Linked DNA regions of Planctomyces sp. SH-PL14. The protein of the gene in region 1 binds, or shares a complex with, the protein of each later gene. Links are inferred from orthologs where the notes say so. Each region holds a gene or a part of one and is shown in the gene's direction. Other genes may lie near its edges. The genes, in order: uvrB and VT03_RS00555.

Region 1 (11,718 bases):
GCTCGAAACGCCGGCGCTCTGTGTCGATCTGGACATCCTCGAGCAGAATGCGGCGCGGATTGGCGAGCGGCTGAAGGCGTGTGAAAAGCGGTGGCGCTGTGACGCCGGCGGGCTGCTCTCGGCGTCACTGATCCGCTATCTGGCCCCGTTCGGTTTAAGTGGCGCTGCCCTCCCCTCGCTGTCGAAGGCTGAACGTCTCGCCGAGGCTGGGGAAACCGATCTCGTTGTGACGCGGCCGATCGTCGGTCCGGACAAGCTGGAGCGGTACGCCCGGCTGGCGCGGCGAGTCCGTCTGGTAGCGACGGTCGACCACTACGTTCATGCCGAGCAGATCGACTCGATCTGCCACCGCGAGGGGCTTCGCGCGGAACTGCTCGTCGAGGTCAACCTGGGCCGGCACCACCTGGGGGTGCGGCCCGGACCGGACACTCAGCATCTTCTTCGGGGAATCCGCCGGCTCTCGAATGTTGAGGTCATCGGACTGACCGGTGATGTCGGGCACCTCGACACAATGACTCCGGCGGCCGAGAGAGAGAGGCTGGTCTGGAGCGCGATGGGGATCCTGGGGGAGACCCGCGAGCGGATGGCGCAGGACGGGATGCGGTGCGATGTCGTCTCGGTCGCCGGTGCGGATCTCATCGGAGAAGCGGCGCGGTGTCCGGAGCCCACTGAGCTGCGCATCGGCGGAGACGTGTTCGGTGACCCACATCGGCCGGCGGAGGACCTGTCGCTGCGTCCGGCGCTCTGCCTGATCGGGACTGTCCTTCACCGTGGAAAGCTGGAGCGGGCGGTTCTCGACTGCGGTGCGGCGGTGTTCTCATCCTTCGAGCGTCGTCCGATCGTGCGGCGGATTGCCGGGGGTCATGAGCTGCCCGATGCGGCGATCGACGCGGTCGATGACGAGACCTGCCGGCTGGCCCTGGGGCCGGAGTCATATGATCTGCGGATTGGCGACAAGGTCGAACTGGTCCCTTCGGCGGACTCCGTACGGCATTCGGCACACCGGGTTCTCTACGCGATTCGTTCCGGCGCGGTGGTGGACGTCTGGCCTCTGGATCTGCGATCACTGTGAGGTCCGCCCGTGGGTGCGTTGGCCGAAAGGTGGGCAGTTGAGGAGTGAGTGCGATTCCGGCGCGTGACAGCACCGTCCTTGCCGGCACGACTCTGCTCACTCAAACCCAACGTACGACGGCGGCCGGGGTCAAGGGGGCAACCCCTTGCCGCCGGAGGCGCTTCCATGAGGAACCGTGGGGCACTACGGATTTCCGCTTTGTGGTACGAGCGTTGAGGACTCCCTCAAACCACACCGCTGGCGTTGCAATCCTGGCGGGTTGGTGAGGGGGCATACAGCACGTTGTCCGCGTTTGGATACGTGATCCTTCAGACATCTCTCGACGGCCGGGCCTCCGGCGTGCAAAGGGGCGTTGCCCCTCTGCACTCCCCACCAGGGGGGGCCCCCTGGACCCCGGTTCACTGGCGCAAGGGAGCCTCCGTCCGCCGCGGCCTTCCGGTGTGATTGCGTTGCCGGGATCGTGGGTCCACAATCGCCCCTCCGGATCGTTCATTCCCGTCTCACGACGCTGCCTGTTGCCATTGAGGTCTTCCGTGTCGCGCCGCCTGATCGCCTCGTTCGCCTTCGCTCTCCTGATGACGTCGTCCCTCGTCTCCTTTGGACAGGAGCCGAAGAAGGAAGAGTGGATCCAGCTCTTCAACGGCAAAGACCTGACCGGCTGGACGCCAAAGATCCGCTATCACGAGTTCGGGGACAACTGGAAGGACACGTTCCGCGTGGAGGACGGGCTGCTCAAGGTCCGCTACGACGGGTACGACAAGTACAACGAGACCTTCGGGCACCTGTTCTACAAGGACAAGTTCTCGCACTACCGGCTGCGGGTGGAGTACCGGTTTGTCGGCGACCAGTGTCCCGGCGGCCCGGGGTGGGCGATCCGCAACAGCGGGGCAATGCTCCACGGGGAAGATCCGAAGGGGATGGCGAAGGATCAGGACTTCCCCGCTTCGATCGAAGTTCAGTTCCTGGGCGGGACGGGGAGCGGGATGCGGACGACGGCGAACCTCTGCACCCCGGGGACGAATGTCGTGATGGGGGGGAAGCTGTTCCTGCCGCACTGCACGAGTTCGAAGTCCAAGACGTATCACGGCGAACAGTGGGTGACCGTGGAGATCGAGGTCCATGGGGACAAGGTCATCAAGCACATCATTGATGGCGAGACCGTGCTGGAGTACGAACAGGCGCAGCTGGATGAGCGGGACGCCCATGCCAAGGAACTTGCCGAGAAGGCGGGGACGAAGATGCTGAAGGAAGGGACGATCTCGCTGCAGTCGGAGAGCCATCCGATTGATTTCCGGAAGGTCGAGCTGCTGGTGCTCCCGGGCGAGCCGGGAAGCCTCTGATCACTGTCTGAACGCCGTCCTCGCCGCCGCGGCTGTGCCGGCTCCAATCCAGCGAGCTCAGCCGCCTGCGATCTCCGCGACCGCGTCGAGGGCGGCGTCGATCTGTCCGTCGGTCGTGGCCAGTCCGGGGCTGAGGCGGACTGTTCCTCCGTAAGGGAGCGTGCCGAGGGCGGTGTGGATGCGCGGGGCGCAGTGGAGGCCCGCCCGGACCTCGATGCCGAACTCGGCATCGAGGATCGACGCGACGTCGCGGGAGTCGAACCCCTCGATGACGAAGCTCACGACCGGCACGCGCTCGTCGGGCTCGGGACCGGGAACTCGTACGTTCGGAAGATAACGGAGTCCCTCCTGAAGGCGCGCCGTCTGCGCGGCTTCCCGCTCGTGGAGAGCACCGAGCTCTTCCTGTTCGATCCAATCCAGCGCTGCGGCCAGGCCGAGGAGTCCCGGGGTGTTGTGATTCCCCGCCTCGTACTTGTCGGGGCCGGCGGCGGGCTGGAGCGGGGAGTCGCTGTGGCTTCCCGTGCCCCCCTGCCGGAAACTTTCGAGGTCCGGGACTGCGTCGCGGGCGATGACGAGGACGCCGGTTCCGAGCGGGCCGCGCAGTCCCTTGTGGCCGGAGCAGGCGAGGAAGTCGATTCCTGCTTCGCGGATCGAAATCGGAATGTGCCCGGCGGTCTGGCAGGCGTCGACGAGGATCCGGGCTCCGTGGTTGCGGGCCAGCTCGGCGAAATCGGCGATCGGCTGAACCGTCCCCGTTACGTTGGAGGCGTGGGACACCGCGAGGAGCCGCGTCTCGGGACGGATCGCTTGTCGTATATCGTCCGTCGCGACTCGGCCTGCGGAATCGCAGGGGACGTGCGTCACGGCGATTCCGCGCTGCCGCAGCCATTCGAGTGGCCGGAGGACGGAGTTGTGCTCGATGTCGGTCGTCACGACGTGGTCGCCCGGCTTCAGGAAGCCGTGGAGTGCCATGTTGAGGCTGTCGGTTCCGCTGAACGTGAACACGACTTCGTCGCCCGGGCCGGCGCCGAAGAACTGGCCGAGCTTTGTCCGGAGCTGGCTGACTCGACGGGCGGTCTCTTCGCCGCTGCGGGTGGTCGCCCGTCCCAGCGAGACGCCTTCGTCCGTGAGATACCGCGTGACCGCCTCCACCACACCGGGCGGTTTTGGAAAACTCGTGGCGGCGTTGTCGAGGTAGATCCGCGGCGGGGGTGAGTCAGCGGTCAACGAACGGATTCCAGAAAGCCGTGAGCGGCGTTGATGACGTCCTGCGTCTTCTGCCAGTGAATGACGTGGCCGATTCCCGGGTGCCGGATCAGCGTCCCGTCGTGGAGCCGCCCGATCACGTCGTCGGCGTCCGCATCCGGCAGCATTCCGCCCGCCTTCACGTCTCCCTGGAGCAGGAGCGCGGGGCAATCGATGCGGCTCAGGATTTCGTCCCGATTGTACCCTTCGAGCCAGTTCCGCTCGACGACCGCCACGAGGGCCTGCGGATCGAGCTGCTTGAGGCTCGCCGCCGTGAAGCGGAGCGAGACGCCGTCGCGGATGTCTCCCAGGCGAAACGTATTGGTGCTCCCCGGGGACCCCATCCGGACCTCGGCAAGCTTCCGCGAGACGTCGCGGACGCTCTCGGGGGACCCGGCAAACCGCAAAAGTTCGCGGAAGTAGTTTAGCAGCGGCGTCGTTGCGATCCGTTCTCCCATGACGTCGAACGGCGGGTCTTCGAGGATGATGGCCCGGACGTTCCGCAGCCGGGCTGCGCATCCGGCCGCGACCATGGAGCCGAGCGAGTGGCCGTAGAGGTTGATCTCGCCGGAGAAGTGTGTCCGGAGGAATGTCATTCCCCACTCGACGTAGTCGGCGACGAGGTGCGGACTTTCGGCCCGGTCCGACTTGCCGTGTCCCGGGAAGTCGACTGCGAACACCTGCCACCGCGGGATGAAGGCGGAGAGCATGGGCAGAAAGGTTTGCCAGCGGCGGGTGACGCCGTGGAAGAAGATCAGCGGCGGGCCGTTTTGGGGACCGACGGCCACGTTGAGCCGTAGCGTGCCGATCGAGAATGACCGTTCTTCCAGTTGCGAGTCCATGGAGAATCCTGTGCGGATTGTTTGGACCGGGAAGTATATCGGGCGATGGTGATGTCGCGAGAACACGGTGAGGGCTCGTCCACCGGGTCCAGGGGCACCCTGGTCAGGGGGTGCAGGGGGCAGAATGCCCCTTGCCCGCCGGAGGCCCTCTCGTCGAGAGATGTCTGAAGGAGTGAGTGTCCAAACGCGGACGCCGTGCCGTATGCCCCCTCACCAACCCGCAGCGGTTGCAAAGCGAGCGGTGAGTTCCCAACGCCGGCACCACAAAGGGGACGCCCGTTGTGTACCACGGTTCCTCACAGGAGTGCCTCCGGCGGCAAGGGCTGGCCGCCCTTGACCCGCGACTCTTTACGCCTTCTTTCATTCAGCGCTTGGCGTAGAATATCGCTTCGACTTTTCGCCCCTGGATGGGATTCATGCCGCAGTTTGAACTGAACTCCGAATTCGCCCCCGCCGGCGATCAGCCCAGGGCCATCGAATCCCTCGTCCATAACCTCCGCTCCGGACAACGCTCCCAGGTCCTCCTCGGCGCCACCGGCACCGGCAAGACGTTCACCATGGCGAACGTCATTGCCCAGCTCCAGCGGCCGGCACTGGTCCTGGCCCACAACAAGACCCTTGCCGCACAGCTCTACAGCGAATTCAAAGAGTTCTTCCCCAACAACGCCGTCGCCTACTTCGTCAGCTACTACGACTACTACCAGCCCGAAGCCTACATCCCCCAGCGGGACATCTACATCGAGAAGGACGCCTCGATCAACGAGGAGATCGACCGCCTTCGCCTCCTTGCGACGAGCGCCCTCGTCTCCCGCCGCGACACGATCGTCATCGCCAGCGTCTCCTGTATCTACGGCCTCGGTTCGCCGAAGGACTACATCGAGATGATGATCCCCCTCCGCGTGGGGGAATCGATCGACCGCGATGAGATGCTCCGCCAGCTGATCGACATCCAATACGAGCGGAACGACATCGACTTCAGCCGCGGCAAGTTCCGCGTCCGCGGCGACGTCATCGAGATCTGGCCCGCCTATGAGGAGTTTGCGTATCGCGTCGAACTCTGGGGAGACGAGATCGAAAAACTCTCGATCGTGAACCCCGTCAGCGGCGAGAATTCCAAGCCGCAGAACGACGTCTATATCTACCCGGCCAAGCACTTCGTTCTCCCCCAGAACCGGATCGACGACGCGGTCGGCGAGATCGAGGAGGAACTGAACCAGCAGCTCGCCAAGTTCCAGAAAGAAGGAAAACTCCTCGAAGCCCAGCGGCTTTCCGCCCGCGCGCGGCACGACCTGGAGCTCCTCCGCGAGATCGGCTACTGCCCCGGAATCGAAAACTACTCGAGGGCCCTGGCCAAACGCCGCCCTGGCGAGCCGCCGGCGACGCTGTACGACTTCTTTCCCGATGACTTCCTGCTGTTCGTGGACGAGTCGCACGTCACGGTCCCGCAGGTCCGGGCGATGTACAACGGCGACCAGGCCCGCAAGACGACGCTGGTCGACCATGGGTTCCGCCTCCCGATGGCGCTCGACAACCGTCCGCTCAAGTTCGAGGAGTGGAACGCCCGCCGCGGGCAGGCGGTCTTCGTCTCCGCCACGCCGGCCGACTGGGAACTGGATCAGGCGGAAGGCCAGATCGTCGAGCAGATCATCCGGCCGACCGGACTCGTCGATCCCGTGGTCCACATCCACCCCGCCCGCGGCCAGGTCCCCCACCTCATCGAACAGATCCGGATCCGCGCCGCCCGCGGCGAGCGGACGCTCGTCACCGCCCTGACGAAGCGGCTCTCGGAAGACCTCGTCAGCTATCTCAAAGAAGAAGGGATCCGCTGCGAGTGGCTGCACTCGGAGCTGGACGCAATCGAGCGCGTGGAAGTTCTCCGCGAGTTGCGGGAAGCGAAGTTCGACGCGGTGATCGGTGTGAACCTGCTCCGGGAAGGCCTCGACCTTCCCGAAGTGTCGCTCGTCTGCATCCTCGACGCCGACAAGGAAGGTTTTCTACGCAGCGCGACGAGCCTGATCCAGACGATCGGCCGCTCTGCCAGAAACGTGAACGCAGAGGTGTTCCTGTACGCGGACGTCATCACCGACAGCATGCAGGAGGCGATCGACGAAACGAACCGCCGCCGGCAGGTTCAGATGGCCTACAACGCCGAACACGGCATCACGCCGGAGACGATCAAGAAGGCGATCAAGCGCGGCATCGAAGAGGAGATCGAAGCCCGCCGGATCGTCCAGCAGGCGGCGGGGGCGACCGACGAGCGGCAGTTCGTCACGCAGGAGTACCTCGCCGAGCTCGAATCGGAGATGTTCACGGCGGCGCAGAACCTGGAGTTCGAACGGGCCGCGCAGCTCCGGGACCGCGTCCATCAGCTCAAGCAGCAGATGGCCAGGGGAGGCGAGTCGATTCCCGTGGGGGATGTCGATCGTCCCGGCTTCGCGACCTCCGGTACGCGGGAGCGCGGGGAGCGAGGCCGCCGCGGCAAAGGGAGTGGACGCGGCGGTGGAAGCAAGGGGCGTGTTCCCCGTCCCAAGAAGAACATGTGAGCCGCTCGCGGCGCCGCTCTGTTGCTCATTCCCCTGCCCCGCTGTGTCGTTGGATTGAAGACCGGAACCCATGGTTCAGCCGTTCAAGACGCTCAGCCGAATCCTTGCCGGAGTGGTCTTCACCAGCCTCGTTGCGGTTGCCTCACCGTTGCCGGCGAGCGAGCTGCAGATCGAAGTCCGGGGAGAACCGGCGCCGGTGGCCGCGAGCCGGATCGTCCGCTGGTCGGATGAGGCGATCGCCATCGAGGGACCGTCCGGAGCGAAGACCTTTGATCGGCAGCAGGTCCTTTCGATCGGATTTCCGCCGCGGAAGCCGGAGTCGGAGGGGACATCATGTGTCTGGACGACCGCAGGCGATGTCCTGATCGCCGGAGACCTACGGCTGGCGGATGAGGTGCTTCACGTCCGGCTCTCCTTGCCCACATCAGTCGAGATTCCGGTCCCGCTCGAAGAAGTCCGCGCGATCCGCCGCCTTGAAGGGGAGCGCCTCTCTCGATTCCCCACCCGCCCCCGTGACGCGGAGCCCGCGGATGACGTCGTGTTCCTGAGCAATCGGGACATCCTGCGGGGGGAGTTCGTCGGACTTAATCGTGGCGAGTTGCAGTTCCGGTCGAGCGTCGGCGAGACGAAGATTCCGGAAGCCGGCTATCGCGGCATCCTGTTCAGTCCGGAGCTGCTGACGACGAGACCGGTCCCCAGACGACACGAGACGGTTGAGCTGGTGAACGGGACGAACCTTGTTGTCGACAGCACACAGTTCGATCCGTCGGATTCCCGCTGGCGGTTTCGCCGCGATGCGGACGAGCTGGCGATCTCCGAAGACGCGATGGTCCAGATTCAATTCCTGACCGATCGCGTCCGGCCCCTTTCGAAGTTCCCGCCGGTCGCGATCAGGAGGACACCGTTTCTTCCCGGGCTATCGGAGGTCGCGGAAGCCGACTCCCCTGCGGCGCCCCCTGTGGCGGTCATCGGCGGGCGGGCCCTCTGCCAGGGATTGGCCGGCACTGGCCGCACCCGCTGGGAATTTGAGATTCCTCCGACGGCCGCCGAGTTTCGTTCGTCGATCGGGCTACCGGACCAGGTCGGGGCCGCCGGGAGCGCCCGCTTCCGGATCGAGCTCGACGGGGTCGACGCGTATCGATCAGACCTGCTTCGCGGCGGAGGAACGCGGCAACGGGTGCCGCCGGTCTCCCTGGCCGGGAAGAAGCGACTCGCGCTCGTGGTCGACTACGGCGAGAACTGGGACGTCCTCAACGAAGGGGTCTGGATCGATCCTCTCGTTCTTTTCGAGGCGGCGGCCAGGTAAGCCGATCAGTGCCGGCGCGGGCGGAATGGTGTCACTGCCGCGACTGTGGTATCTCTCGCTCGTCCATCCCGTTGAGGCCTGCCCCGAACCGAGAGCGACCGGATGCCCGTCGATCCCAGTCAGATCCAAGTCATCCTGGCGACCGACTGCGGCAGCACCACCACCAAAGCGATCCTCATCGAGAAGGTCGACGGGCACTACCGCCAGACCCACCGCGGCGAAGCCCCCACAACAGTCGAACAGCCGGTTGCCGACGTCACGGTGGGCGTCACGAACGCCGCGACCGAAGTCGGCGAACTCGCCGGCCGCCGCCTCATCGACGATGACGGCCAGATCATCCGCCCCGCGACCGATCGCGAAGGGTGCGACATCTATATCTCGACCTCGAGCGCCGGCGGGGGGCTCCAGGTCCTCGTCACCGGCGTGATCCGCGAGATGTCGGCCGCCAGCGCCGAGCGGGCGGCGCTCGGGGCGGGAGCGATTGTTCTCGACATCATCGCTTCGAACGATAAGCGGAAGCCGCACGAGCAGATCCAGCGGATCCGCGACCTTCGGCCCGACATGGTCGTGATGGCGGGTGGAACGGACGGCGGGACGACGAAGCACGTCCTGCAGGTCGCTGAGCTGATCGGCCCCGCCAAACCCCGGCCGCGGTTCGGCAGCAACTACAAGCTCCCGGTGATCTTCGCCGGGAACGACCAGGCGGCAGCCCTCGTGGCGAAGACGTTCGACGATTCGATCACGCTCTCGGTCGTCGACAACGTCCGGCCGATCCTCGAACGGGAAAACCTCGCTCCGGCCCGGGACAAGATCCACGACCTGTTCCTCGAACACGTCATGGCCCACGCTCCCGGCTACGACAAGCTGATCTCGTGGGCCGACGCCCCGATCATGCCGACCCCCGGGGCCGTCGGCGACATCCTGCAGCAGATCGCGAAGGCCCGTGGCATCAACTGCGTCGGCGTCGATATCGGCGGGGCGACGACCGACGTCTTCAGCGTCTTCCGCGGCGAGGATGGCCAGCCGGTCTTCAACCGGACCGTGAGCGCCAACCTGGGGATGAGCTACTCGATCTCCAACGTCTGCGCCGAGGCGGGGATGGAGAACGTCCTCCGCTGGGTCCATCTGGAGATGGACGAGCGGGACCTGCGGAACCGGGTCAAGAACAAGATGATCCGGCCGACCACGATCCCCCAGACGCTCGAGGCCCTGATCTTCGAGCAGGCGGTCTCCCGCGAGGCACTGCGGCTGGCCTACATCCAGCACAAGGCGTTCGCGACGACGCTCAAAGGGGTTCAGCAGCAGCGGACCGTCGGCGACACGTTCCAGCAGACGACGAGCGGCCAGACGATCGTCGACAACATGCAGCTCAACCTGCTCGTTGCCTCCGGCGGCGTCCTCTCGCATGCTCCCCGGATGGAGCAGACGGCGATGATGCTGATCGACGCCTTTGAGCCGGAAGGGATCACGGAGCTCGCGAAGGACAGCATCTTCATGATGCCGCACCTGGGAGTCCTGGCCTCGGTCCATCCGCAGGCGGCGATCGAGGTCTTCGAGCGGGACTGTCTGATTTATCTGGGGACCGTCATCGCCGCGAAGGGGCAGGGACAGCCGGGGAGCCTTTGCTTTCAGTATGAGATCACGGGGCCGTCGCTCCGCGAGACCGGCGAGATCAACGTGGGCGACCTGCGGCTCTATCCGCTTCCGGCGGGTGAGACGGCCCGCGTGGTGCTGCGTCCGGCGTCCGCGTTCGATCTCGGAGCCGGACCGGGAAAAGTTGTCGAAGCGGAGGTCCGCGGAGGGACGGTTGGGCTGATCCTCGATGCGCGCGGTCGGCCGCTGTCGATCCCCGCGGACCGGACGACGGGCCGGGAGCGCGTCGGCGCGTGGGTGCGTTCGCTGAATCTCTATGATTGAGACCGCAATCGGTCTCTCGGCGTGGCCAGCACCGAAGGCGTCGCGTACCGTCGCGGCTCCGCGGGAGCGTCACCCTCCTGGGACGAATGTCTCCAATGACCAGAGTGGAAATGTCCGGGACCTATCAGATCGCTGTTTCCGATCAGCAGTCGGCTGTCGAGATTTCCGAGTCCGTCGTCGAGCGGATCATCCGCGAGACCCTCACGGTCGAGGGAGTCCTCGAGGCGGAAATCAGCGTGGCCCTGGTCGACGATCCGACGATCCACGACGTCAACCGCGACCACCTCGATCACGACTACCCGACCGACGTCATCAGCTTCCTCTTTGAAGACGAAGTCCTGACAGAGCCCGGCCCGCGGGCCCCGCGCGGCGCGGGGAAGCGGATTGAGGGGGAGATCATCGTCAGCGGCGACACCGCCGTCCGCGAGGCGGCCCGGTTCGGCTGGTCACCGGAGAACGAACTGACGCTCTACCTCGTCCACGGCCTCCTGCACCTGTGCGGCTACGACGACCTGACCGACGAAGAGCAGCCGCTCATGCGGGAACGGGAGCGGGCAGTGCTTGCCCTCTGGGGCCTCAAGCCGCACTACGACGAGTAGTCCCGCAACGTCAGAGGGGGAAGCCATGAGCCGGGCTGACAAGACGACCGCCGAGGATCGTTTCTCCGCGACGTTGCTGTTCCAGTACCGAGTCGCGGTCGATGGCCGAGACAACCGGAACCGGACCTGCGAAAAGCGGATGCTCCTGCTGCGTGCGGCGGATGCCGGGTCGGCCCTTCGCGTCGCGGAACAGCGGGGACGGGCCGCGGAGTACGAGTTTCAGAACGAGGCGGGCCACTCCGTTTACTTCGAGTTCGTTGGTCTCCTTGACCTTCTCCATCTCGGAGCGGAGTGCGAGGCGGACGAAGTCTGGTACGACATCGTGACGCTCCGGCAACCGATGGAGCGTCGCGAATCGCTGATCCCCAAGAGCTCGCAATTGGCTGCGATTGCGGGCGAGAGAAAAGCGTCTCGACCAGGACCTCGATAGAGTTCCGTCCGGTTCGAGAGTTCGATCCCGGCAAAAAAAGAACGCCGAGGTGGATTCCCTCGGCGTTCAGAATGGCTTCGGCGGGCAGGGACTGGCTCAGGCCTTCCGCTCGCGGATCCAGTCCGTGTGGAACATTTCCTTGCGGGGCTTGTCCGTCCGCTCGTACGTGTGAGCGCCGAAGTAGTCCCGCTGGGCCTGGAGCAGGTTGGCCGGGAGGCGGCCGTTGCGGTAGCCGTCGTAGTAGCTGAGGGCCGCGCTGAAGACCGGGATCGGGTAACCGAGCTCGACCGAGGTCGCCACGACGCGGCGCCAGCTCGGCTGGGCCTTGATGACCGCCGCCTTGAAGAAGTCGTCGAGGAGCAGGTTTTCGAGCTGCGGGTTCTTGTCGAAGGCGGACTTGATGTCGCCGAGGAACCGGCTGCGG
Region 2 (11,796 bases), 1.9 Mb from region 1 along the record:
CCTGGACCAGCTCCGGCGGATCGGGGAATGGACGCGGGCCCACAAGATGCGGCTCCATATGGATGGGGCGCGGATGTTCAACGCCTGTGTTGCGCGGGGATATTCACCGCGGGAAATGGCGGAGGGGATCGACAGCGTTTCGATCTGCTTTTCGAAGGGGCTGGGCTGTCCGATGGGGTCGATGCTCGTCGGTTCGGCGGAGGTGATTGCTCAGGCCCGGCGGGCTCGGAAGATCTTTGGCGGGGCGCTGAGGCAGGCGGGGATCGTGGCGGCGGCGGCGGTCTATGCCCTCGACCATCATGTCGAGCGGCTGAAGGAAGACCATGACAATGCGCGGGTGTTTGCGGAGATCGTCAGCCGGTCTCCGGTGATCCGCTGTGAGGCGGCGAAGGTGGAGACGAACCTGGTGTTCTTTGAAGTGGCTCCGGAGTGGGGGACGGCGGCGGATCTTTCGACGGCTCTCCGGGAGCGGGGAGTGAAGATCAATGGGATTGCGAAGCAGCGGTTGCGGGCGTGTACGCATCTGGACGTGAATCGGGAGCAGGTGCGTCGGGCGGCGGAGATTGTGGTGGATCTCGTGTCGCATCCTCGGAAGGGGGGAGTGGGAGCCAAGGTCGCCGGCCCCTACTGAGCCAGCCAGCCCATACCGGGTCCAGGGGCACCCTGGTGGGGGATGCAAGGGGGCAACGCCCCTTGCCCGCCGGAGGCTTGGCTCGTCGGAAGATGTCTGAAGGAGTGCGTATCCAGGCGCGGACAACGTGTCGTATGCCCCCCCACCAACCCGCGGGGATTGCGAAGCCAGCGGTGTGTTTTGAGGGAGTCCTCAACGCCGGTCCCACAAAGGGGACATCCATTGCTTACCACGGTTCCTCATGGAAGTGCCTCCGGCGGCAAGGGGGCGTGGCCCCCTTGACCCCCGGCTGCCGTGGCACGATGGGTTTGAGGTAGCATCGCCGTGCCGGCGAGGACGTGGTCCGAGTAGATGCGCAACCGACCGGTCGCGCAACAAAAAAGGGGCGTCCCTCGCGGAACGCCCCTTCGTAAACTCACGCACCAACCAGCTCACGCCGTCCGCGGAGCGACCTTGTCCGGGTTGATCCCCAGGTCCTTGAGGGCCTGCGGCAGCTGCCCCTTGTCGAACGCTCCCTGACGGGCCAGGGCCTCGAGCGTCGCGTAGGCGGTGCACTCGGCATCGATCTCAAAGTGCCGCCGGAGAGCCGGCCGCGTATCGCTCCGGCCGAAACCATCGGTCCCGAGGACGACATAATCGCCCGGGATCCACTGCCGCACCTGGTCCGGAACGGCCCGGACATTGTCACTCGCGGCGATGAACGGCCCCTTGGCGTCCGCCAGCACCGCCTCGAGATAGCCCTTCTTCGGCGTGTCGGCCGGGTGGAGGCGGTTCCAGCGAGAGGCTTCCATCGCGTCGCGGCAGAGTTCGTTGTAGCTCGTGACGCTCCAGACATCGGCCCCAACGCCATACTTCTCCTTGAGGATCTGCTGGGCCTTCAGGACACCGTTCAGGATCGTGCCGCTGCCGAAGAGCTGCGGGCGGACCTTCTGCTCCCTGCCGCTGTCAGTCGAGCGGAACTTGTAGATCCCCTTGAGGATCCCTTCCATCACCCCTTCGGGCATGGACGGCATCTCGTACTGCTCGTTGTAGATCGAGAGGTAGTAGAAGATGTCCTGATTCTCGACGTACATCCGACGCAGGCCGTCCTGGAGGATGACCGCCAGTTCGTAGGCGTAGGCCGGGTCGTAGGCAATCAGGTTCGGAACGGTCGAGGCAATCAGCTGGCTGTGCCCGTCCTCATGCTGAAGCCCCTCCCCATTGAGGGTCGTGCGGCCCGAGGTTCCTCCCATGAGGAATCCCTTGCAACGGGAGTCAGCCGCCAACCAGATCAAATCGCCGACCCGCTGGAACCCGAACATCGAATAGTAGGTGTAGAACGGGATCATCTGAATGCCGAGGTTGGCATACGCGGTCCCGGCCGCCACGAAGGAGCCCATCGCGCCGGCCTCGTTGATCCCCTCCTCGAGGATCTGGCCGTCGGTTGTCTCCTTGTAATACATCATGTTCGGGGAGCCGTCTGCGAGCTGCTTGTCGACCGGCTCGTACAGCTGCCCCTTGCTGGAATAGATCCCGACGGCGGCGAACATCCCTTCGAAACCGAAGGTCCGGGCCTCGTCCGGGATGATCGGGACGATCCGCTCTCCGATCGCCTTGTTCTTCATCAAGGCTTGCAGGATCGCTCCGAAGGCCTGAGTCGTGGAGGCCATCGCCCCTTCGGACTTCAGCTGCCGGGCGTAAACTTTGTCGTCGATCGCCGGGATCGAGAGTTTGTCCGTTGTCGGGTTCCGCGCCGGAATACTGCCGCCGAGTTGCTCGCGGCGAGCCTTCAGATACGCCATTTCTGCGCTGTCTTCGGCCGGCTTGTAGTAAGGAACCTTCTCCAGATCCGCGTCTTCGACCGGGATCCCGAAGCGGTCCCGTACGTAGCGGATTGCGGCTTCGTGCTTTTTGAACTTCTTATGGTTGTGGGCGATATTCCGCCCTTCTGCCTCCTCGCCAAGACCATATCCCTTGATCGTCTTGGCCAGGATGACCGTCGGGGCCCCCTTGTGGTCGGTGGCGTGCTTGAAGGCCGCGTAGACCTTCTCAACGTCATGACCGCCGCGGCGCATCTTCGTGAGCTGTTCGTCGCTGAGGTGATCGGTCAGCGCCTGCAGCTCCGGATCGTTGAAGAAGTGCTGGCGGATGTAATCGCCGTTCGAGACCACGTACTTCTGGTACTGGCCGTCGACGATCTCCCCCATCCGCTTGACGAGCTTGCCGTTGTAGTCCTTCGCCAGGATCGGGTCCCAGTCGCTGCCCCAGACAACCTTGATGCAGTTCCAGCCCGCACCCCGGAAGGCTCCTTCGAGTTCCTGGATGATCTTGCCGTTGCCGCGGACCGGACCGTCAAGCCGCTGGAGGTTGCAGTTCACGACCCAAGTCAGGTTGTCGAGCTTTTCCCGGGCCGCCAGCGTGATGGCGCCGAGCGTTTCCGGCTCGTCGACTTCCCCGTCGCCGATGAAGCACCAGACGCGGGACTTGCTGGTGTCGATCAGGCCGCGGTGCTGGAGGTAGCGGAGGAACCGGGCATGGTAGATCGAGCAGATCGGGCCGAGTCCCATCGAGACGGTCGGGAACTGCCAGAAATCTTCCATCAGCCACGGGTGCGGGTAGCTGCAGAGCCCTTCGCCGCGGTTCACTTCCTGACGGAAGTTGTCGAGCTTGGCTTCGCTCAGTCGCCCTTCCATGAAGGCGCGGGAATACATCCCCGGGGACGCGTGCCCCTGGAAGTAAACCATGTCACCCGTGTGATCCGGCGTCCGGGCATGGAAGAAGTGGTTGTAGCCGACTTCGTAGAGCGTCGCGGAGGAGGCGTAGGTGGAGATGTGACCGCCGACGCCGCCAGCGCGGCCGTCATCGGTTTTAAGGTTCGCGCGAATGACCATCGCCATCGCGTTCCAGCGGATGAAGCTCTTGATCCGGCGTTCCATCTCGAGGTTGCCGGGATACCGCGGCTGATCTTCGAGACCGATCGTGTTGATGTACGGGGTCGTCGCCGTGAAGGGGATCATGACCCCGCGGAGGTAGGCCCGCTCACGGAGGTTGACGAGGAGCTGCTGGACGCGGTCCGGTCCGTAACGATGGATGACGTCTTCGAGGGACTCGTACCACTCTTCAAGTTCGAGCGGGTCGATCCCGTGTACGGCGCCGTCGGTCGCGTTCGGATCAGAAGCGGTCGAATCCAACATCTCAAACTCTCTCCAACCGAAGATTTCGCTAACAGTTCGGCGGCCGGGGCCATCGCGCCGGGGCCGTGGCAGGCAGTCGAGCGGTCTCCCCCCCCATCCGATGGAGGCCAGACCAGGCAGTGCAGCGGGGAAAACGGGACCGGACGCCGCCGGCGACTTTCCGGGCTGCCAAACCGGGGAATTGTAGCGAACTGGGGCAAACGCAAAACCCCGTCGCGGGGCGGTCTCAAAACCGGTGCGGTGGACAGCAGAATTCGCCAGTCGCTACCGGAGGCAGTCTCGTTTCCGGGGGGACGCGGGACCGGACCTTATCCATCAATCGGATTCGATGCGTCGGTCGGTAACGGTCTCGACGCGTCAACAAAAATGCCCGTGCCGCAGTCGTCACTGCGGCACGGGCGAGCCCGCATCAGAGGTGGGTGATCGGGGCGCGGACTGGACCGACGCCCCTTCCCCCCCGGGATCTCAGTGCTTCCGGAAGAAGTCGCTGGGGCCCTTGTGCGTGTAGTACGGATAGACGACCGCACCGCCCGGGACCTGCGGCGGCGGGTATTCGAGGTTCTGCGGCGTCTTGTAGCTGTAGGAGTAGCGGTGGGTCGGGTACCAGTCGCCGTCCGGTCCGATGTGGCCGAAGTGACCGTGTCCGCCGGCTCCCGGAGGACAGCCCGGACCACCGGCGTAGCCCTGCGGCGGGCAGCTGCCGTTCGGGCAGTTGCCGTAACCGGCCGGGGCGACGCCCTGGTGGAAGGTGGTGTGTTCGCCGTAGACGTGGTCGGCGGCGTTCTGGACCGGTCCGCCCGGACGGTACGGGTCGTGGTGCTCGAAGCCGGTCGGCTGGATGGCGGCGTTCTGGGCGCGGGTGACGGTCGACGTGCTGCAGCCCGTCATGGCGCTGGCGGCCAGGGCACAGATCGTGACGGACATGGCGGAACGGGTGGTCATGCGGAGCCCCTCCCTTGGGCCTGGTGAAATCATCAAGGACAGGCTGCGGCGTATCCCTGTCCGCGCTGCGGACACTCGCCCCGACATCCGTCGGCAGAGCCTCGCTGATGGTTCAGCGCTCACCATCGTTATCGGCAGGCGCCGGCGTCAAAGTCCGCACAATCCGCAGAAAACGTCTTGACAGCATTGCGGCGACTCTCCGGGGCTCCTGGTGTCCCGCTTCGATTCTGTTGGCTTTTCCTTCGCCCGCCGGAGCCGGGGCCCCCTGAGCGGGTGCGTTCGCTGGATGGTGTTTGGTCAACGAGGGATGGCTCGAACCGCGTCCTGGCCGGCACGGCACTGTTCGCTCACGCCCAACGTGCGACGGCAGTCTGGGGTCAAGGGGGCCACGCCCCCTTGCCGCCGGAGGCACTCCTGTGAGGAACCGTGGTACACAATGGATGTCCCCTTTGTGGTACCAGCCATGAGGACTCCCTCAATCCTCACCGCTCGCTCTGCAATTCCCGCGAGTTGGTGCGGGGACATACGGCACGTGGTCCGCGCTTGGACACTCACTCCTTCAGACATCTCTCGACGAGACGGCGTCCGGCGGGCAAAGGGCCAAGAAAACAACACAGGCCCCTCTGCACTCCCCACCAGGGTGCCCCTGGACCCGGTAAGGGCCGTATTTGGCGACCACCATCCAGCGAAATGCCCCCATGAACGAGTCGACACCAGCCACGCTACGTCTTCGCCACTGATCCAGTATGATGGTTTGTTCACTACTGGCCCAGGAAGGCGAAACGTGTCGATTCTTGATGGACTGACCGCTCCCCAGCGCTCCGCCGTGGAGCACGTCGACGGCCCGCTCCTGGTCGTGGCCGGACCGGGCTCGGGGAAAACACGAGTGGTGACGCGGCGGATCGCGCACATGGTCGAGCGCGGGATCTCGCCCCGGAGCATTCTGGCCATCACCTTCACGAACAAGGCGGCGGCCGAGATGAAGGAGCGGGTGGAGACGCTCCTGCCCGAGTCAAACGTCTGGGTCAGCACCTTCCACAAGTTCTGCGTCCGCACGCTGCGGCAGTACGGGCCGACCGTCGGACTGAGCTCCAACTTCACGATCCTCGATGATCAGGACCAGAAGCGGGCCATGCGGAGCGTGGTCGAGGAACTGGGGATCGACCCCGTCACCTATCCGCCGGACAAGCTCGGTTACCGGATCAGCAACCTCAAGAACGACCTGATCACGGCGGACGAGTACCGGGAAAAGTACCTGAACTCGATCGGCGACCACTGGCAGGCGATCCTCTCCAAGGTCTATCCGGGCTATCAGAAGTACCTCCTGGAGGCGAACAGCGTCGACTTCGACGATCTGCTGCTCCACGTCGCCAAGATGCTGACCGACCACGAGGAGATTCGGTCCCAGCTCGACGCCCGCTATCGCTACATCCTGGTCGACGAGTACCAGGACACGAACGCCGCGCAGTACCGGATCGTCCAGGCTCTTTCGCAGCGGTATCCCAACTTGTGCGCCACCGGGGATCCCGACCAGTCGATCTACGGCTGGCGGGGGGCGCGGATCGCCAACATCCTCCGCTTCGAACGCGACTTTCCGCAGTCCAAAGTGGTCCGGCTGGAGCACAACTTCCGGAGCTCCGCCGCGATCCTCCGCTCGGCCGACAGCCTCATCGCCCACAACTCCCAGCGGAAGGCCAAGAGCCTGATCCCGACGCGGGACGAAGGGACGCCGGTCCAGCTCGTCCTGTACTCGGACGGCAACGGCGAGGCGGACGGGATTGCGAAGCGGATCCACGATGCGGTCGAGTCCGGGGCCCGCAAGTATCAGGACTTCGCCGTCTTCTACCGGGTCAACGCTCTCTCGCGGACGCTGGAGCTGTCGCTGCTCCGGAACCGGATCCCGTTTCAGGTCGCCCAGGGGGTCGCGTTCTACGACCGGGCCGAGATCAAGGACATGATCGGCTACCTGCGGCTGGTCTATAACGCCGCCGACCGGACCGCGTTTCTGCGGGTCGTCAACACGCCGCTCCGGGGCCTGGGAGAGACGTCCCAGAAGCGGCTCATGGCGTGGGCCGAACGCGAAGGGCTCACACCGCTGGAAGCCTGCCGGCGGGCGAAGGAGATTCCGCGGCTCTCGGCCAAAGCCATCGCCGGCTTTCAGTCGTTCGGCCGGATGATGGAGGCCCTGTCGCTCGCTGACTCCGGTTCCGTCGCCGCGCTGATCGAGGCGATCATCGAAAAGACCCGCTTCACCTCCGTCTGGCAGGCGAGCCGGTCCGAGCAGGACCTGAACCGGCTGGCGAACGTTCAGGAACTGGTGACCGCCGCCCGCCAGTACGACGAGCTGATGGGAGAAGACCGCTCGCTCGAGGGGTTCCTCGAAGAGACAGCGCTCGTCAGCGATACCGATTTCCTCGACGACGCTCAGGGACGGGTCACGCTGATGACGCTCCACGCCTCCAAGGGGCTGGAGTTTCCAGAAGTGTTCATCCTCGGTCTTGAAGAAGGGCTCATCCCGCATGACCGGGCGATCCGCGATCCACAGACGCAGGAGCGGCAGACGTCCGGCCACGAGTTCGAGGAAGAGCGGCGGCTGCTGTTTGTCGGGATGACCCGCGCCCGGGAGAAGCTTACGCTGACCCACACCGGGTTCCGGGCCTTTCGCGGCAAGGTCCTGACCTCGATCCCCAGCCCGTTCATCTCGGAGTTCGAGGCGGATCGAATCAACGAAGTCACGTCGCCGTTTGCCAATCTGCAGCGTCAGGTGGAACACCGCGACGAGCTGGAATCGCATCTGGAAGAACACCGCGCCCGCACGCCAGTCGGGAAGCCGCTGGAGTTCGACAAGAAGCCGCTGCTGACGACTGCTGCGGACCTGCTCAACGGCACAAACAAGCCGGCCGAGGTTCCCCGGGGGTTCGCCCTGGGGCAGCAGGTCCGGCATCCGCGGTTCGGCGTCGGCACGGTGACGCAGTCGAGCGGCCTCGGCCGGCATAAGATCGTCAAGGTGACGTTCGCCGACACCCAGCGCGAGGAAACGTTCGTTGTCGGCAAAGCCCCCCTGCAGCCGATCGGAACCTGATGGGCCCCTCTTCGATGACCTCACAGATGATCCCCACCCTGTCCCGCGTCCTGATCCTCGGACTGGCGTTTCTGTCGCTGGCCGGTCGTCCGGCCCGGTCGCAGGAGGAGCCGAAGACCAACCCGTTGGTGGACGCCTCGGAACACCTGCTCTCGCTGCTGAATGCCGACGAGCGGCGGGTCGCCCTGCTGCCGTTCGACGATCCGCGCCGGCTCGACTGGGGATGCGGCGAGCGGCTCTATCGACGGGGGCTCCCGCTGGAGTTCGCCGCCGGGAACCGAGCGATCCGTCACGCCCTGTCGCCCCTCTTGAAATCACTCGCCGTCCTGCCGACGCTGGATCCGGTCCTGGTGGAGCTTGGGGACGAAACCGAGACGAAACCTCTCTCGGCCCACGCCATCTCGGACAACTGCCACCTTACGCTCTTCGGACGCCCCGGCCCGGCGTCCCGCTGGAGTCTGTCGCTCGAGGGGTCGCGGATCTCCTTGAACTTCGTCGTCGACCAGGGGCGGATCGTCTCGTCGACGCCGCAGATGATCGCGTGGCGAGGCGATGATTTCGCGAATGGGATTCCCGGCTGGGATCCCCGCCGCGTCCCCGATGGAATGCGGGAACTCGTCGCCACCTTCTCCACGGCGCAGCGCGAACGGGCCGCCTACCGGGAGTCGCCCGCGGCCGTGATCGCCTCGGAAGGGGAAGCGCAGGTTCCGCTCGCTCCGCCGCTGGGGCTCCGGTATTCCGAGCTCGATCCGGTTCAGCAGGAACTCGCCCGGCGGCCGGTCGTCGACATGTGCCGAATGCTGCCTCAGGAGGTCGCGAACGAGCGGCTGCGGACGATCGCCGAGCGGGGCTGGGACGAGGTCCACTTCGGATGGGCTGGATCGGAGAATCGGAAGGAGCCACACTCGTTCCGGATCCAGGGGCCGACGTTCCTCCTGGAGTGCGTCGCCACGGTTTCCGATGAATTCAGCGGCGATGGAGCGGTCGATACCTGGCAATGTGTCTGGAGAAGCCGGCAGGGGGATTTCGGCCTGCCGCTCGTGGGAGATTCGAACTGATGTCCGGAACGAATGTGGGACGCAGCAGCGCGGGACTGTGGATGGTCGGAGGGGCCGCGCTCCTGATGGTCGGAGCGGTCGCCGCCATCGCGCTCACTCCGCCGTCGGGCGGCGGGAGCGCGGGAACGGTCTCGCAGGAAGCCCCGCCACACGCCACCCCTCCGGGCATGGTGTGGGTCGGCGGCGGCGATTTCCAGATGGGCTCGGAGGAGCCGCAGGACAAGACCAACCCGGACCGCTTGCGTCCCGACGAGTTCCCCCGGCACCGCGTCCAGCTCGGGGGCTTCTGGATGGACGTCACGGAGGTGACGAACGCGGAGTTCGCCGAGTTCGTCGAGATGACCGGCTACAAGACCTTCGCCGAGAAGACGCCGACCCGCGAAGACCTGGCCCGTAGCGGGCTCAATATGAGTCTGGTTCCGGACAAGGCGCTCGTTCCCAACTCGCTGACGTTCAACAGCAAGTTCGACCGCGAGGCGCTCAACCGGGATCTTCCGCAGTGGCAGTATCAGGTGTGGCAGATCACGCCCGGGGCGGACTGGCGGCATCCGGACGGTCCCGGCTCGTCGATCGAGGGCCGCATGAACCACCCGGTTGTCCACGTGAACTGGGAAGACGCCAACGCATACCTCGGGTGGGCGGGCAAGCGGCTGCCGACGGAAGCGGAGTACGAGTACGCGGCCCGCGACGGCGGGAAGGACCTCCTCTATCCGTGGGGGAATGAGCGGGATCCCGGCGGGACCGCGATGTGCAACTACTGGCAGGGAGACTTTCCGCTCGACAACACAAACTCCGACGGGTTCCTGACGACGAGTCCCGTGAAGTCCTTCAAGCCGAACGGTCTGGGGCTGTACGACATCTCCGGAAACGTGTGGGAATGGTGCCACGACTTCTTCCGGGCGGACTATTACTCCGAAAGCCCGCGGAAGAACCCCAGGGGCCCCGAAGACAGCCTCGATCCGGATGAGCCGGGGATCGTCAAGCGGTCCCAGCGGGGCGGGTCGTACCTGTGCAACACGAACAGCTGTACCGGCTACCGGACGACCGCCCGGATGAAGGGGGATTTTCTCACGGGGACGGTCCACACCGGCTTTCGGGGGGTCGTGGACGACGCGGGCTATGAGAAGTTCGTCGCGGCCCAGGCGAAGATCGCGGAGCAGAAGAAGACGAAATAGTCCGTTGAGATCGGACAAGTTGCGGCGAATCTTCCGCGTCCTTGAGCGGTACTCCTCCCGAGTTCATCAAAGGACGGGAGACCGACCATGCTTCGACGGGCCGCGTTGCTGATGCTCTGTCTTTGGAGTGCGCTGGCGTTTGCGGAGGAGCCGGCTGCGGGCAAGGCGAAGGTTGCAGAGAAGCGCTTTGTCGTCCGGCTCCAGGAAGATCTGCCGGAGGCGTTTCTGGAGCGGCTCCGGGTGCCGGTGAATGCGGAGATCCGGCATCCGCTGGAGATGACGTTTCAGGAGCTGTTCCGGGCGATCAATGTGAACTGCGTCCTAGATGGAAACGCGCTCAAGTTCAGCGGGATCACCAAGAATGAGATCCAGCAGCTTTCCCGCCAGAACCAGCCGCTTTACGAGGTAATCGTGAGCATCCTGGAGCGGAAGGACCGGACGCAGACGTATCCGGACATTGCCCTCCTGTGGGATGAGGGGACGAAGACTGTGACGGTGACGACGAACCGGGAAGCGGAGAGGCTCGGGCGCAAGCCGATCGACCTGAAGGCGCTGCGTCCGGCCGAGTGAGACGGTGAAGAGCTGATCCCGCTGGTTCGAACCGCGTCTTGCCGGCGAAGCTTCCATAGCTCAAACCCAACGTGCTACGGCAGCCTGGGGTCAAGGGGGCCACGCCCCCTTGCCGCCGGAGGCACTTCTATGAGGAACCGTGGTAAGCAACGGACGTCCCCTTTGTGGTACCAGCGTTGAGGACTCACCGCCCGCCATGAAGGCGCCGCGGGTTGGTGAGGGGGCATACGACACGGTGACCGCGTTTGGACACGCTCTCCTTCAGACATCTCTCGACGGCCAGGCCTCCGGCGGGCAAGGGGAATTCTTCCCCTTGCATCCCCTGACCAGGGTGCCCCTGGACCCGGTTAAAGCGGGCGACCGACCATTCGTTCGCCGGTCGGACTACTGCTTACGACGGCTGCGCGCCGGGGCCTCCGCAAGGTCCGTGTAAGGCGCCGCCTCGAACGGCACCGGATCCTCCGTCACCCGCGGATCCTTGACCTGATGAAGCACCTCCATCAGCTGCGCCGACATCCGTGCCTTCGCGTCGGCGTAGCTCGGATCGCCCGCCACGTTCTTGATCTGGTACGGATCGCTCTTGAGATCGAACAACTCCTCCGCCGGCCGCTTGGCAAACGCATAGTCGTAGTGCCACATCCACTGCGGATCGTTCCGGTGAGCAATCAACCACGCCTTCGTCGGGCCGGCGTCCATATCGGCAAAGGCGACGCGGGTATTCTGCTCCAGTTCCTCCTGAGACGGCGCGGAGTCGTCAGTCACCGCCAGCGGATCCCCCATCGGCCATCGGTCCGCCGCGAAGTTGCGGACATACAGAAAATCCTTCGTCCGGAGGGCCCGCTGCGGGTACGGCTTGTTCCCCTCCCGGGCGTTGTCCACATGCCGCTCCCGGCCCGTCACCACCCAAGTCCGGGCAGGATCGATCTGGCCGCTTTTGCTTGAGAGCAGAAGCGGCTGGAGGCTGCGACCGCTGAGCCCCGGCGGCATCGGCAGGCCGGCGATGTCGAGGAACGTGGGCGCGAGGTCCATCAGGTTCACGTAGTCGTCGATCACCCGGTCGGGAGTCATGTCCGGCCAGCGGATCGCGAGCGTCACGCCGACGCCGAAGTCGTACAGGTTGCACTTGCCGCCGGGGAAACCGGGAGCGCCGTGGTCGCCGCTGATG

The links.
Region 2: the proteins of uvrB (region 1) and VT03_RS00555 are in contact, whole or in part, in a crystal structure (PDB 7EGT), measured with the Thermus thermophilus proteins. The link is inferred for Planctomyces sp. SH-PL14 from one-to-one orthologs. Residues at the interface, in WP_096411307.1 of Thermus thermophilus: Glu23, Leu25, Arg26, Asp27, Gly28, Glu29, Arg30, Phe31, Arg55, Glu326, Asp327, Phe328, Glu379, Ser382, Gln383, His398, Gly400, Arg401; in WP_096412145.1 of Thermus thermophilus: His654, Arg656, Phe657, Gln666, Asp668, Glu669, Lys680, Arg681, Leu682, Ser683, Lys685, Tyr686, Ala687.

Annotation. Positions count from the first base shown.
Region 1 is NZ_CP011270.1:2,071,135-2,082,852, reverse strand. What follows is about bases 4,588-7,478. They hold uvrB (excinuclease ABC subunit UvrB), read left to right. Parts: upstream 4,588-4,915; coding sequence 4,916-7,042; downstream 7,043-7,478. Other genes in these bases: VT03_RS08035 (NPCBM/NEW2 domain-containing protein), read left to right, coding at 7,113-7,478. Also shown: VT03_RS08060 (alanine racemase), read left to right, coding at 1-1,072; VT03_RS08055 (DUF1080 domain-containing protein), read left to right, coding at 1,648-2,412; VT03_RS08050 (aminotransferase class V-fold PLP-dependent enzyme), read right to left, coding at 2,470-3,639; VT03_RS08045 (alpha/beta fold hydrolase), read right to left, coding at 3,636-4,499; more of VT03_RS08035, read left to right, coding at 7,479-8,348; VT03_RS08030 (glutamate mutase L), read left to right, coding at 8,451-10,265; rRNA maturation RNase YbeY, read left to right, coding at 10,361-10,864; VT03_RS08020 (DUF4288 domain-containing protein), read left to right, coding at 10,890-11,294; gnd (decarboxylating NADP(+)-dependent phosphogluconate dehydrogenase), read right to left, coding at 11,391-11,718. UniProt on the Escherichia coli protein: The UvrABC repair system catalyzes the recognition and processing of DNA lesions. A damage recognition complex composed of 2 UvrA and 2 UvrB subunits scans DNA for abnormalities.
Region 2 is NZ_CP011270.1:135,859-147,654, forward strand. Bases 5,211-8,179 are described here. They hold VT03_RS00555 (ATP-dependent helicase), read left to right. Parts: upstream 5,211-5,530; coding sequence 5,531-7,828; downstream 7,829-8,179. Other genes in these bases: VT03_RS00560 (DUF3500 domain-containing protein), read left to right, coding at 7,855-8,179. Also shown: VT03_RS00540 (threonine aldolase family protein), read left to right, coding at 1-631; aceE (pyruvate dehydrogenase (acetyl-transferring), homodimeric type), read right to left, coding at 1,063-3,804; VT03_RS00550 (hypothetical protein), read right to left, coding at 4,270-4,746; more of VT03_RS00560, read left to right, coding at 8,180-8,886; VT03_RS00565 (formylglycine-generating enzyme family protein), read left to right, coding at 8,886-10,061; VT03_RS00570 (hypothetical protein), read left to right, coding at 10,149-10,631; VT03_RS00575 (sulfatase), read right to left, coding at 11,016-11,796. UniProt on the Escherichia coli protein: A helicase with DNA-dependent ATPase activity. Unwinds DNA duplexes with 3'-5' polarity. Translocates on single-stranded DNA with 3'-5' polarity. Initiates unwinding more efficiently from a nicked substrate than double-stranded DNA.